2 linked regions of the Prochlorococcus marinus str. MIT 9515 genome follow. The protein of the gene in region 2 interacts with the protein of the main gene of each other region in a pairwise test. Links are inferred from orthologs where the notes say so. Each region holds a gene or a part of one and is shown on either strand. Other genes may lie near its edges.

Region 1 (6,716 bases), 390 kb from region 2 along the record:
TCTTAATGATAGAGGATTCCTTGTTTTTTGGAAATGATAAATTTCATAAGTTAATTAATCATAAAAACAAATTAATTTTTCATAAAGCTTCAATGCTCGCATATAAAAAATATTTAGAAAATTTAGGTTATAAAGTTTTTTATATAGACAACAAAAATAATTTTTCCACAGTTGATTATTTATCAAATTACTTAGAAAAAAAATATCAAAAGATAAATATTTATAATCCTCATGATTTTTTAATTATGAAAAGAATAAATAGCTTTGTAAAAGCCAACAAGCTTAAATTACAAATTTTCCAATCCCCAATGTTTATTACTAAAGAAGACTTAAGAGAGTCATTTAGGGTGAATCCCAAAAAACCTTTGATGGGTAGATTTTATGAGAATCAAAGAAAAAGTCAAAATATATTAGTTAATCTTGATGGCTCACCAAAGGGAGGTAAATGGAGTTTTGATGAATTAAATAGAAAAAAATTACCAAAAAAAATAACTATTCCTGAAATTCCAAGATTACCAAAAAATGAGTTTGTAATGCAGGCTGAAAATTTAATTACTGATTTAAATATTGAATTCATCGGGGAAAGTAATCATTTTATATATCCAACTTCTTTTTCTGAAGCAGATAATTGGCTTCATGATTTTTTCGAATCTAGAATTTTTTTATTTGGAGATTATGAAGATGCAATTAGTAAGAAAAAAGTTTTTTTATGGCATAGTTTGCTTTCTCCTCTTTTAAATAGTGGTTTATTAACTCCAAAAGAAGTTATAAATAAGGCATTAACTTTTGCTGAAAAAAATAAAGTTCCTATGAATTCTTTAGAGGGTTTTATTCGTCAAATTGTTGGATGGAGAGAATTTATTTGTCTTGTTTATGAAAAGCATGGTACCAAAATGCGTACTACCAATTTTTGGAATTTTGAGAACAATCCAATGCCTGATGTTTTTTATACAGGAAATACAGGGATTGAGCCAGTAGATATTGTTATAAACAATATTATTAAATACGGTTATTGTCATCATATTGAGAGACTAATGATCGTAGGCAACTTTATGCTTTTATGTCGTATACATCCAGATCAGGTTTATAAATGGTTCATGGAAATGTTTATAGATTCTTATGATTGGGTAATGGTACCCAATGTATATGGGATGAGTCAGTTTAGCGATGGAGGCATCTTTTCAACAAAACCTTATATTTCCAGTTCAAATTATGTAAAAAAAATGTCTGATTATAAAAGTGGATCTTGGTGTTCAATTTGGGATGGATTATTTTGGAAATTCATAAAAGATAATGAAACTTACTTTAGAAAACAATATAGATTGGCGATGTTAACAAGGAATCTAGATAAAATGAGTGACGAAAAGTTAAATGGTCATTTGACAACAGCTGAGGTATTTATAAAGAATCTTTATTAAAGAAACAACCATTTTTGAAAACTTAAGAGAACCTTACATTCTGATGAAAAATTAGATGTAGATGCTAAGTTGGTCCAAATTTAGAAATTAAATGAATATTAACGTTTTTTTTTGAATATAAATTTTAATCTAATTGCTTGAAACTTTCTTATCTAACTTATTTATGAAAAATAATAAAAAAATTAAATTATTATCTAGAGAAAAACTGCACTCTTTAAATATATATTTATTTTTAGGATTTAATTTTACCCTGGTAACTATTCTTGGTTTTATTTTGTTTAATACTACAATTAATAGTTAACTTCAATATTGTCAGTAAATAGTATATTAAATATATATATATTTTTAAATAACTTTAAGACACTTTGGCAACAGGATACCTTCAAAGAAAAGCATCTTGGGAAATTTTATTAAAGGTAAGTTCTGGTATCTATTCAGACCATGCACTTGAGAAGGTACTAAAAAATTATGAGTTTAATTCATTAGATATAGCCTTCATAACTGAATTATCTTTTGGATGTATAAGATATAGAAAATTTCTTGATACTTGGATAGATCACATCTCAAAACTTTCTCATCAAAAACAACCTCCAAAACTAAGATGGCTTTTACATATTGGTTTATATCAATTATTGAAAATGGATAAAATACCTTTTCCTGCCGCTATTTCCTCCACAGTAGAAGTAGCAAAGAGAACTGATTTAAAAGGTTTAGCTGGTACCGTGAATGCAATATTAAGAAATACTGTTAGAAATATAGAAAGAGATAATTGCCCAAAAATATCTACTGACGAAATGGAAAAGTTATCTTGTCTTGAGTCATTGCCATTATGGCTTGTAACTGAAATTGTTAATTGGGTAGGAATAAAAGAAGCTAAAAATATCTTTAAAGCATTTAATAAAAAACCTACGATTGATTTACGAATTAATTCACTGAAAACTAATTTCAATAAAATTTTGAAAGAACTTAATGAATGTAATATTCAGGCAGAGCCTATAAATCAATTAAATAATGGAGTTGCTTTAAATTCAAATCCAAGATCTATAAAAAATCTTCCAGGGTATAAAGATGGCCTATGGGTGGTTCAAGATAGATCTTCTCAATGGGTGGCTCCTCTTTTAAATCCGAAGAAAGGAGAAAAGATTCTGGATGCTTGTTCTGCTCCTGGAAGCAAAACAACTCATTTAGCTGCATTAGTAAATGATGATGCTGAAATTCTAGCTGTTGATAGATCAGAAAAAAGATTGAAAATACTACAGTCAAATTTAGAAAGATTAAATATAAAAAGTGTAAAAACCTTAGAAGCAGATGCCACAACTTTGATTGATATTAAGCCAAATCTCGCATCTTATTTTGATAAGATTTTAATTGATGCTCCTTGCTCAGGAATCGGAACCTTTGCAAGAAATCCAGATACAAGATGGTCTTTAAGTAAAGATAAAATAAATCAATTAATTATTCTTCAGGAAGGATTACTAGACAGTATTTTCCCTCTTTTAAAAAAAAATGGAACTTTAGTTTATTCAACGTGTACAATTTGCCCTGATGAGAATAACTTACTCATTAGAAGATTTTTGTCAAAAAATAAGGAACTTAAATTAGATAGTGAAAGACAAATTTTACCAAGATTTGATAAGCCAGGAGATGGATTCTATGCAGCAACAATATCCTATAAGTAAAACTAAAACTTTTTATTATTGAATTTTTAAATCAAAAATTTTACTTATAAATTTTTTCCAGAAATAAGCTGCATTACCACTTGATAAGTTAGATTTTTTGTTTTCATCAAAACCTATCCAAACTCCAGTAGTAAGATTTTTAATTGAACCAATAAACCAAAGGTCTCTATTCTCATCCGAGGTACCTGTCTTTCCAAATATCCTTTCTCCTTTTATTGAAGCTCCTATCGAAGTTCCTTCTGATACAGATTTCTCAAGTAGATTATTTAAATTTTTGTTTACTTTAGGAGCTAATATTTTCTTATGAACAAATTTGTTTTCCCAAATTAATTCTTGATTTTTTGACTCTATTTTTTCAATAATGCTAGGCTTATAGAGATTTCCATTGCTATTCAAAACTGCATAGGCGTTTGTAATATTTAGAAGGTTATCTCCATAAGATCCAATAGCTAATGGTAGAAATTCTTCAAGCTTTTGTTCATATCCTAGTCCAAATAAATTAGCTAAATTTATAATTTTTTTTAGGCCTATATTATTAGCTATTTTTAATGGAACTATATTAGAAGATTTTTTAAAAGATTCAGTTAAGGATATCTTACCAAGGTAGTTTTCAGAAAAATTGTTTGGACAATAATCTTTCCAGCAAGTAGGAATATCCTCGAATTTATCACTTAACTTTCTACCTTCTATAAGTGCTGCTGCATAAGGAATAATTTTAAAAGTTGAGCCTAAAGGTCTTACTGCTGAAGTGACTCTATTAAATTCGTTTATTGATGGATTTTTGCTGGTGATCATTGTTCTAATTAAACCTGTATTGGATTCAATTGATACCAAAGCTATTTCAATATTATTAGGACCTATATACTTTGAAATATGTTGTCCAATTTCTTGCCAATTTTTGTTGATACTTGATTTGATTTTTAAAAACTTATATTTTTTATGAGTCTTAATAATTTTATTTGCTTCCTCCAAAATATAATTTACTAATAATTTATCGTTAAGATTTTTGTTATCTATTTGATAATTTAATTTAACTTTTTCCTGAAGAGCTGAATCTTTTTCACCTAATGATATGTGGCCATCTAAATACATAGATTCTAAAATTTTATTTCTTTGTTTAATAGCTAAATCAATATTTTCATAAGGTGAATAAATTGAAGGAGCAGGAGCTAAACCTGCTATTAAGGCAACCTCAGATAATGTTAATTCGTTAATAAATTTCCCAAAATAAACTTGAGAGGCCTCATTTACTCCGTAAGCTCCAGATCCTAGGTAAATATTATTTAGATATAATTTTAAAATCTGGGATTTACTGTATTTAAAATCTAGTATTAAGGATATTATCATTTCTTTAATTTTTCGTTGAAAACTTAAATCATTATTTAAAAAAATTAATCTAGCTACTTGCTGCGTAATAGTACTTCCACCCTCCTTAAAGGACCTACTTTGAATATTATTAATCAAGGCTCTTGATAAACCTATTAAATCAATTCCATTATGTTTAAAAAATCTTTTGTCCTCTCCAGAGATAAAAGAATATTTTAGGAAAAATGGTATCGAATTTGTATCATCAAGGACATCAAATTTTCTACTTAATTTGCTTAATATTTTATTATCAGAAGATAATATTTCATAAGAATAGGTTATTGATTTTGAATTATTATTATTTTTAAGTGGATTAGAATTTAAAGTAAACCTAATTAAATTAATTACGGGGAAAAATATACCAAAGAAAATAAATATTGAGGGGGTAATAATAAGATATTTGTATTTTTTTTCATTCACTTTAAGCTACTAAAAAACTATGTCCTATTGCTAAGGCAGTTACTAACATTCCAGTTATTAGGAATGGCTGTGCGCTTGCCTGATATTTGACATCAAATTTTAGCGGGTCTCTTAGTAACCACATATCTTGAAACGTAATTTGAGGAATTACCAGTAAAACTAAAATTACTGATGCTAAATGTTGACCAATAACAATTAATACAATAACCATCGCCAATTGAAAAATATCAATGAGACCAGCACTTATTCGACTAGCATTTTTAATTCCAAATATTACAGGTAATGAATTTAAACCTAGTTTTGAGTCCCCTTCAACACTTTTAAAATCATTTATTACTGCTATGCCTAGCCCAGAAAGACTATAAGCAAGAGTTAGCAATGCAGTAACAATCGTTAATTTCCCAAATAAAGCTTGCCCTGCCCACCAAGGAAGAGCTATGTATGATGCTCCTAAAGCGTAATTTCCTAGCCAGCCATTTTGCTTCAATTTTAAGGGAGGAGCAGAATAGATGTAACTTACGAAAGAACCACCTAAAGCTAGAAGGAGGACAGAAGGAAAACTATGTTTTGCATATAAATCTAGTAAAAAAGAAACAACTAATCCAGAAATAAGTAATACCCAGATTTGTGTTTTCACTTCCTTAATCGAAATTTTTCCAGAGGGGATTGGTCTATTAGGTTCATTAATAGCATCAATATCTCTATCAAAATAATCATTAATAGTTTGTGTATAACCTGCTAAAAGTGGTCCGCTCATAAGCATGCATGCTAGTGAGGCTAAAACGTTGCTTATAGTCCACTGAAAGTTTCCGCTTGCAGCGGCTCCACAGATTACACCCCATATTAAAGGTATCCATGTAATTGGCTTCATCAATTGTATTCGGAGTTTCCAAATACTTGAGGTCTCTGAAGCACCTTTAATGCCTAATAATTGTTTTGGATCATTCACTTTAGCTATTTAACCTTTCTCAATTTCTTCAGGGAAAAACCAATTTTCTTCTCCATTTTGCAATCTAACAGTAATGCCAATACTTCTACCATCAGTCATTTTATATCCAGTTGTTACAACTCTTGGGTTTGATGATATTTGATCAATTAGCTTTGCAGGTAATCTATCTTTAACCTTGTTAATGTTGATTTTAACTTTACTACCAATTTTAGGTAATAATTTTGTTTGAGCCATAAGAGTTAAAATGGAAGCTATTATGCAAGATTAACAGTCTTTGGACAATTTTTTTTAAAATGGTAGCTCTTCGTTTAATTCCTTGTTTAGATGTAGCTAATGGCAGGGTAGTTAAAGGTGTCAATTTTGTAAACCTTAGAGACTCCGGCGATCCTGTTGAATTAGCTTGTAGATACTCAGAAGCAGGGGCGGATGAATTAGTCTTTTTAGATATTAGAGCTAGTGTGGAAAATAGAAAAACATTAGTTGATCTTGTCTCTAGGACTGCGAAATCAGTAAAAATCCCTTTTACTGTTGGTGGTGGAATAAATTCGATAGTCACAATAAATGATCTCTTAAGAGCAGGCGCAGATAAAGTAAGCTTGAATTCATCTGCAGTTAAGAATCCAAAAATAATTTCTCAAAGCTCTAAAAAATTTGGAACACAGTGTATTGTGATAGCTATTGATGCAAGAAAAAAACATAATGTATCTAATGAATGGGAAGTCTACGTTAAGGGGGGTAGAGAGAACACTGGTCTAGATGTGGTAAATTGGGCAAAAAAAGTTGAGGAATTAGGAGCTGGAGAAATTTTATTAACTTCTATGGATGGAGATGGGACACAAAATGGATATGACTTATTATTAACTAAAACAGTTGCGAAGGCAGTTA
Region 2 (8,384 bases):
TTTAGACATTTTTTAAAAAGATTTGCACCTGGAGCTGATAGATTTGCGGATGTTGATGTAATTAGCAACATTGCAAATGGAGGTCCTGTTCTTTCTGATTCTCTCGCGTTTCTAGATTGTAAAGTAAGTTCTCGGTTAGAAACTCCAGATCATTGGATTATTTACGGTATAGTTGAGAATGGAAGTGTATCCGATTTATCCTGTAAGACAGCTGTTCATCATAGGAAGGTTGCGAACCACTACTAATAAATCATTCGTTAAAGATGTCAGGAATTAATAAAGGTTTACTTTTACAAAATAAAAATTTATCAACATTTGAAATAACTGATAATATTACTTGTATCAGATTTCTTGATCACAATAAAGAAAGATTTGAACTTGAATTTAATCTTGAAAAAGGAACATCTTTCAATACTTTTTTAATTAGAAGTAATGACGAACTTTTCATTATCCATCCACCTGAAAAAAACTATTCAAAAACAATTATTAAAATAATTTCTACTATTTTTGATAATTTTAATTTAGACAAAGTTCATATCATTACAGGTCATATAAACCCCAAAATTATTGAAACCATAAAAGCTATAAGTACCAAATTTAATAAATTAAGCATCACATGTTCAAATCCTGGTTTTAAACTTATAAGTGAACTATGGAATCAAAAAAATCCTAATTCAACAAAGTTCATTGAAGTTCAGTTACCCATATTTAATGTCATCAAAAAAGAACTTCACTTAGAGTTAGAAAGTACTGGACTAGAACTTATTCCTGTTCCAACTGCACGATGGCCTGGCGGATTAATAATTTATGAAACGGACCAAGAAATACTTATAAGCGAGAAAATATTTTCTGCTCACATAGCAACTACAGATTGGTCAGAGACAAATCGAATCAGTACAGAAATTGAGAGGAAACATTTCTACGATTGTCTTATGGCACCAATGTCTAACCAAATCGTTACGATAGCAGAAAAAATTTCTGAATTAGAAATTAAAACTATCGCTCCTCTCCACGGTCCAACAATAGAGTATAGCCTAAAAAGCTTTTTGAATGACTACATCAGATGGGGAGAAAATCTTTCAACAAACAATCCTAAAATTAGCTTAATATACGCTAGTGCATATGGTAATACAGCTTCAATAGGTGATGCTTTAGCCAAAGGTATAAATAGAACAGCAGTTGAAGTTGATAGTATTAATTGTGAATTCACATCGAATGATGAACTTATACAATCTATACAAAATGCTGATGGGTATCTGATAGGATCCCCTACATTGGGTGGGCACGCACCTACTCCTATAGTAAGTGCTCTTGGAACTTTATTATCAGAGGGTAATAGAGATAAACCAGTTGGCATTTTCGGTAGTTTTGGATGGAGTGGAGAAGCGATAGATTTACTTGAAACAAAATTAAAAGATGGTGGCTTTAAATTCAGCTTTGATCCAATAAGAATAAAATTTAGCCCAAACAAACCAAAAATTAAAGAGCTTGAGGAAATTGGTACTCATTTTGGAAGAAAAATTTTAAAAAAAGCAAAACAAAAAATAAGGAAATCTGATACTGGAATGATATCGAGTAAAACTGATCCAACATTTCAAGCTTTAGGAAGGGTACTTGGTTCACTTTGCGTTCTCACTGCCTCCAAAGGAACAAAAGAAAATAATATAAAAGGAGCTATGCTTGCCTCTTGGGTTAGTCAAGCCAGTTTTTCTCCTCCTGGATTAAGTATTTCTGTAGCAAAAGATAGATCAGTAGAGTCTCTTCTCCAAATAGGAGACTCCTTCGCTCTAAATATTCTTAGCGATAAAGATTTCAGGGAACCTTTAAAAAGATTTACAAAACCTTTTTCCCCAGGAGAAGATCGATTTGAAGGCTTAGATATCGAATTAACACCAAATAATCAAATAATTATTCCAGATTCTTTAGCATGGTTAGAGGCTTCTATCAAAGAAAGAATGGAATGCGGTGATCATTGGGTAATATATGCTGAGGTGTTACATGGGAATATTTTAAAATCAGATTGCCTAACCGCTGTTCATCACCGGAAGAGTGGAGCTAACTATTAAACTAAATTATTTTTACTAATGACTACTTCCAAAGATCTAATAATAATTTCAGCTAGTTGTGGAAAAAATCTAGAACTTGCCCAAAAATTTCAAGAAAAGAGTAATGAACTTAAAATAAATTCTGAGATTTTAGATCTCACAACTTTTGATATTCCATTATTCAATCCAAGATTTCATTCTAAAGAAGACATCCCAGTTGAAATAATAGAAATAAAAGAGAAGCTTTTTACCATTGAAAAATGGATTATATGTGCACCTGAATACAACGGTTCAATACCTCCAATATTATCTAATTTGATTGCATGGCTATCAGTCTCAGGAGATGATTTTAGAAATTTATTTAATGGTCAACCAATTGCCATAGCAACCTTTTCGGGTGGAGTTGGATTAGAATTGCTAACAACATTACGAATTCAACTAGTCCACTTAGGAAGTCAAGTACTAGGAAGACAGCTTTTATCATCATTTAGTAAACCAGTGGATATAAATACCGTTGAGGATATAATTAAACGATTAACACAAATGAAAAAATTAAAACTATAAATTAATTTATATAAAAACTCTGATGTTGCATATCTATTTCTTGTTATTCCAAACTTTTAAAATTTCTCTAGCCATAGGTAGTGCATGAACAGAACCTCCTCCAGGAGTATTTTGTGCAAAAGCAACTATTAATAACTCACTGTTTTCTGAAGGAGTAAAGCAAACAAACCATGCATGATCGGGACCTCCTTCTCCATCTTCCGCAGTACCGGTTTTGCCAGAAACTGGTGGCAAATTAGAGACTCCATAATTTATAGCAACTCCTGTTCCGGACTCAACTACTTTTCTTAAACCATTTTTTACTATTTGAATATTGTTTGGATCAATATCAATCTTTATAGGCCTTTGATATGAAAGAGGTTGCCCCTCTTTTTTTACTAAATAAGGGGTTACTAAATAACCTCCATTTGCAATTGCAGCATATGCACGAGCTATTTGAATAGGTGTCACTTGCACAACAAATTGACCAATAGACATACTCGCTATATCCTCTGGAACCCAAGGGGTTCTCCCGGGTTCTCCCCATCCTCTTCCTTCTTTAGCCCATTGACTACTAGCTACTAAACCTATATTTTCTTGTTCAGAAATTTCAATTCCAGATAATGAAGCAAAGCCAAGCTTCTTTGAAGCATTATAAATTTCATCTACCCCTACGCCATAGCCAATCTGATAAAAAAAAGTATTACTAGAAACGCGTAAAGCATCTTCATATCCTATAGTTCCGAACCCTAAGTCATTATGTTCTCTAAAACACTGACTTCCATAAGTAATACAAGGTTTAGTTTCTAAAAAAGTTTCAGGAGGGAACTTTCCACTTTCTAAACCAGCGATTGCCGTAACAATTTTCCAAACACTACCTGGGTCGTATGCGTTTAAAGCTCTATTAAATAATGGTTTAGCAGGAGAATTAAATAATGCATCATATTCTTTTTGAGGCTTAAAATCTTTTGAAAAGAAATTCAGGTCAAAACTCGGTTTGCTAGCCATTACTATTATTGCACCATCTCTCGGATCCATAACTATTATGGCTCCTCCCTTTTTATCTTTAAGCATGTCCTCAGCAATTAATTGCAAATTCAAATCAATTGTTAATTCAATATCTTTTCCTTGTTTTGATGGTTTAGTCCCTAAAGATTTTGTAAATGTACCCGAGGAATTTACTTCAATCATTTCTCCACCCCATTCCCCTCTTATATGATCTTCAAATACAAACTCAATTCCAGTTCTTCCTATTAAATCATTTAATTTGTAACCCTTTTTAGACAAAATATTAAATTCTGAATCTGTTATGGGTTGCGTATAGCCAATCACATGAGAAGCAACATTTTTATATGGATAATTTCTAATTATTTTTGATGAAATTTCTAAACCATTAAGCATCTTCTCATTTTCTTGAAATTTGATAACTTGCTCAACTTTCAAATCATCTAATAGAGTTATTGAAAATTGATTATTTTCTAAACCATCAGAATATTTTTTTTGAAGAGCATCAGATGAAATATTTAATAATTTAGAAATATTTGATTTATATTTCTGCCATAATCTCTCATTAACGTATTGAGGCTTAATTATTAAAGAATAGATTAACCTGCTATCTGCCAAAATGAATCCATTTTTATCAATTATCCGTCCTCTAATTGGTTGGGTTGCAATTAGCCTAATTCTATTTTCATCAGACATTTTTTTATAAGTCTCATGATTTAATAATTGTAAAAAAATTAATCTAATTAATATTAAAATAAACGATAAACTAGTAATTAAATAGAAAACTAAAGGCTGTCTATTGAATGAAGGAAACTTATTATTCAACTTTCTTTTTTCCAAAAATTTAAATCTCTTTCTCTAAAAAATGTTTTTCTAACATATTGATAATTGCCTTAATACTTTTAAGTTTATGAACTAAAAACTTATAATCGTTTTGTCGGTTTTCTTTATTCAATTCCGAATTTGATATATCTTGTTCTTTATCTTTATTATCCATAAACATTTTTATAAATTAATATGAAAACTAAATTCATTTTATATCATCCTAAATAATAAATTACAAATCATCAAAATAATATTAATGTCTGAATGACAATACTATTTAATCAATTATTTCAAATTGACTGATCAAGATTTGGTTCAAAATAAGGATTGCAACTATTCTTTGAAACACCAGACGCCCAGCCAATAAATGCTGAAATAAATATAATTACAATTATAGGAAGAAGAGCTTGTTGAGTATTTTCAAGGATTAACCATTCCTTCCAACTTCTGATAAATCTATCTCTTTGAAATTTTCTTTTTTCGCTTTCTTCAGCTCTAGCTTTTTTCGCAAAAGACTTTTTTACCCACCTTTCAAAAGGTAGCTTTTTTGTAATTGCCATTTTCCTCTCAACTTCTAATAATTGTCCGGAATTAAGCTGAGGATGAAAAGTACTTATAAGTTCAAGAGTCTTAAGAAACATTTCTATACTTGCATCTTTGATAAGCTTTTGATCTTGACTTAAATCAGCCCAGTCAATTTCGGGATAAAACCGATTTCTATTTGGCTGAATTTGCTCTTCTGACATTTGCCCTGGTTCTCGCAACCATCTATTAGTATTTTCATCAAACCTTCTCCAATATAAAAATGGATTGATAAATATCGTTTTGCCTCCAATTTTTACAATATCTTGTTGTAAATGGTTGCTAATTTTATTATTAGAACTATTCGGTTTAACCAAAATTTTTAATTTATTCTCTACTTAAAGATTATCTTTATTTGAAAAATTTTCCAGAAATATCAAATAATATTATTTGTACAATATCATTAATTAATTTTTGACAATTGCCAACGCTTTTTTAAATAATTACAATATTCACAATTTAGAGAAGGCAGAGGAAAATCATTAGACCTAAGTAGCTTTACTGTTTGAATAACTTTGCTTTCTACCCATAATGAGGAACAATCTAACTTTATAAAATGGACATCAAATTTTAACTGATTATTAAAAAACTTTTCATTCTTTTTTCCATTGAAATAAAGAAGATAGGCTTCATCTGCAACTTTGAAACCATTTTTTCTAAATAACCACTGATACATTTCTAATTGTCTTTTATATGCTTTTGCATAATCATATTTATTAAAAGTTTCTAACCAATCAAAATTATTTCGTGACGTTGCTTTTACATCAACGATAATAAGCTCTCCATTCTTTTTTTGCCAAACATCATCAACAGCACCACCGAAATCATACTGATGCTCAAAGGATTTGTATCTTATCCCTTTAAAGTTACTTCTCCAAATATCTATATCTTCATGTTTAAAAGGAACAGCTTCAATATTATGCTTAAGAAATAAAGGATGAGGTTCCTGCAAATCGCGGTAATAATCAAACTCATTTTTACATAAATTATCTACCGCAATATTTAGAGTAAAGGGTAAAGATGGAGGTTTTATTTTATGCTTTTTATCAAGAACGCAACATCTAGGGCAATTAAGATATTTTTCAACAGTAGACCTACTTAATTTAATAACTTCATCCATAGTTAGTTCGTAGGCAATAATAAGATTATAAAAATATTTGTAAAATCACTCGAAAGAATTTATATATTATGATTTGCAAAATGTTCACCAGGAAAACAAATGTGTATTTACTTGAACCTGTGTATTGATTCACGCTAGATGAGAAAAAAAAAGACCTCTAAAAATAGAGGTCTTTATTGATTTATCTAAATTGAGTGTTTCCTTGTTTCCACTTTTTTTAGATAAATCTCTCCTACACACTCGCATAATTTATTACATATATTTCTTTTTCGTGGAAGAGGATGAGTAATGTTACTTACTTGTCACATATCTTAATTGCCCATTGTGAATACTATTAAAAAAAACAATTCTTGCAAATCATGTGGTTTATTAGTCAGAAATCATTTTTTAAAGGGTTTTTGTTGTTACTAATAAAATAAAAAATATTTAACTTAAATCTCATAGTTATTAACTATCTCTTTTTCCAAAATAAATAAATATTTGAAAATTGGTTTTTAATATCAATGATTGCCGTACTTGCCTGAATCAAAGTCCAACTTGATAGTTCCTTTTATGGATAATTACAGCAGTTTTACTTTCTTGTCTTTAAGAATTCGTATTTCCTACTGCGTAATAAATATCAAAATCATATTTTAAATAGGTCATTTTTGGTTCAAATTAAACAATCTTTTATCGATAATTAACTAAGTTCGATAAAATATTGGAAATTAAATCTTTATATGATTTTACCTTCACCTCAAATTGCGATTGGATTATTACTTATAAGTATTGGAACAGTTGTGACCTTCAATATCAAAATCAATTTATTCCAAGGTAAAGAGTAGAAAAACATAGTTGGAAGTATCTTGATTGAATCAAGAGTGAGCAATTCCTTCTTCAAAGAAAAGTTTTTTGTTGATTAAAATTATTGAAGTCTCTTTTTAGGAAGAGTTTATTTAACTAAGACTAAAAATTAATAACTCAGTCACAGTAAATTAAACAATTTTGATTAGTTGGATGTTCTCTACATTCTTTATCCCAAAAATTTTGAAACTCAGGAGTACATTTATCAAGTTCTTTTGGGGTTTCGTTAAGATTTAATCCTGCATAGTTAAACGCAGTTAAGTATCTTGGAAGGATGTTAAATTGATTGAATAATTTCATAAGACCTCCTAGATCTATGTCTATATTATCCTCCTGTTAACTTGAAATTAATAGAGTATTATTACTTGCAATTTTATTAATTTGCACATTTTGACGGTAAATTATAAAAAGTTGTTAGCTTACCTTAATTACATCTATATAAGACCTTTAGAAATAATTGCATCTATAAATACGATTTGGGTAAAAGTTTTTACGCATAAAACTCGCGTAAAACTTAAACTGCTGTGTCTTTGCCCTTTTTTAAAGTTAATGAATAAATTATCGAGAAATAATGCACTAACCAACTAAGAATTTTGCAGATTCTTTTGCGAAAGTTGGCAAAGTAGATAAATAGTTCTCATAAAAAGTTTTTTTATTTTTACATATTATCGTTATTAAAACATTTGGATAAACAGATATCTTTGTTAAAACAATAAATGCATTATTGTCTTTTTATATAGAAAATAATCTTTTCCATACTGATACGTTTTTAAAAATAAATTTCCGTCCCTTTTGTAAGTTTTTATTTCAACTTCACTCGGCTCATCAAAATCTGATAGGGATACAAAGCCAATATATTCGTCTCACTACATAAGTATCTTTCTGAATAGTCGATTCAAGAGTATTAATAACATTTGAAGAAATCATTCCATAAAAACCTAAAAAAGTAGAATGGGAATAGATAAAAGGGGAGATACTTAAACTTGAAAAGTATTACAGCACCCTTTTGAAAAAGGATATAAAATCCAATAAACTTATAACTATTGGTTAGTAAGTTTTGATGTCAGTCAAAATCAAGGACAATAAATCATATATAAAAAATCGCTACCGTTCAGAGATTGATGGTCTAAGAGCATTTGCAGTTATAACTGTAATCATCAACCACTTCAACAAAGAAATTCTTCCGGGCGGATACCTAGGCGTTGATATCTTTTTTGTCATATCAGGATTTGTTATTACTTCATCGCTTTATCAAAGACCAAGTAAAAACTTCCGTGATTTTATTAGCGGCTTTTACGAAAGAAGGATAAAGCGATTAGTACCAGCACTATCGGTTTTTGTATTCATCACAAGTATTTTTATCTGCTTATTTAATCCAGTGCCAAGATCTTCTCTACTAACAGGTCTTACATCGTTATTTG

Evidence for each region. Proteins that work in one complex are often made in the same cells at the same time.
Region 1: the proteins of mrdA (region 2) and P9515_RS02415 interact in binary tests that used the Escherichia coli proteins (3 or more experiments, as listed by UniProt). The link is inferred for Prochlorococcus marinus str. MIT 9515 from one-to-one orthologs.

The regions. Positions count from the first base shown.
Region 1 is NC_008817.1:433,776-440,491, forward strand. Bases 2,498-5,360 are described here. They hold P9515_RS02415 (transglycosylase domain-containing protein), read right to left. Parts: upstream 4,883-5,360; coding sequence 3,113-4,882; downstream 2,498-3,112. Other genes in these bases: P9515_RS02410 (16S rRNA (cytosine(967)-C(5))-methyltransferase), read left to right, coding at 2,498-3,097; chlG (chlorophyll synthase ChlG), read right to left, coding at 4,884-5,360. In the rest of the region: P9515_RS02405 (cryptochrome/photolyase family protein), read left to right, coding at 1-1,418; more of P9515_RS02410, read left to right, coding at 1,784-2,497; more of chlG, read right to left, coding at 5,361-5,831; cytochrome b6f subunit PetP, read right to left, coding at 5,841-6,065; imidazole glycerol phosphate synthase subunit HisF, read left to right, coding at 6,125-6,716. UniProt on the Escherichia coli protein: Cell wall formation. Synthesis of cross-linked peptidoglycan from the lipid intermediates.
Region 2 is NC_008817.1:43,888-52,271, reverse strand. Bases 2,039-5,037 are described here. They hold mrdA (penicillin-binding protein 2), read right to left. Parts: upstream 4,434-5,037; coding sequence 2,643-4,433; downstream 2,039-2,642. Other genes in these bases: P9515_RS00225 (hypothetical protein), read right to left, coding at 4,709-5,037; P9515_RS09555 (hypothetical protein), read right to left, coding at 4,438-4,596; P9515_RS00235 (NAD(P)H-dependent oxidoreductase), read left to right, coding at 2,085-2,609; P9515_RS00240 (diflavin flavoprotein), read left to right, coding at 2,039-2,066. Also shown: P9515_RS00245 (diflavin flavoprotein), read left to right, coding at 1-246; more of P9515_RS00240, read left to right, coding at 264-2,038; more of P9515_RS00225, read right to left, coding at 5,038-5,317; P9515_RS00220 (PD-(D/E)XK nuclease family protein), read right to left, coding at 5,404-6,120; P9515_RS09550 (hypothetical protein), read right to left, coding at 6,857-7,000; P9515_RS00215 (hypothetical protein), read right to left, coding at 7,081-7,263; P9515_RS09940 (acyltransferase family protein), read left to right, coding at 8,024-8,384. UniProt on the Escherichia coli protein: Catalyzes cross-linking of the peptidoglycan cell wall. Responsible for the determination of the rod shape of the cell. Is probably required for lateral peptidoglycan synthesis and maintenance of the correct diameter during lateral and centripetal growth.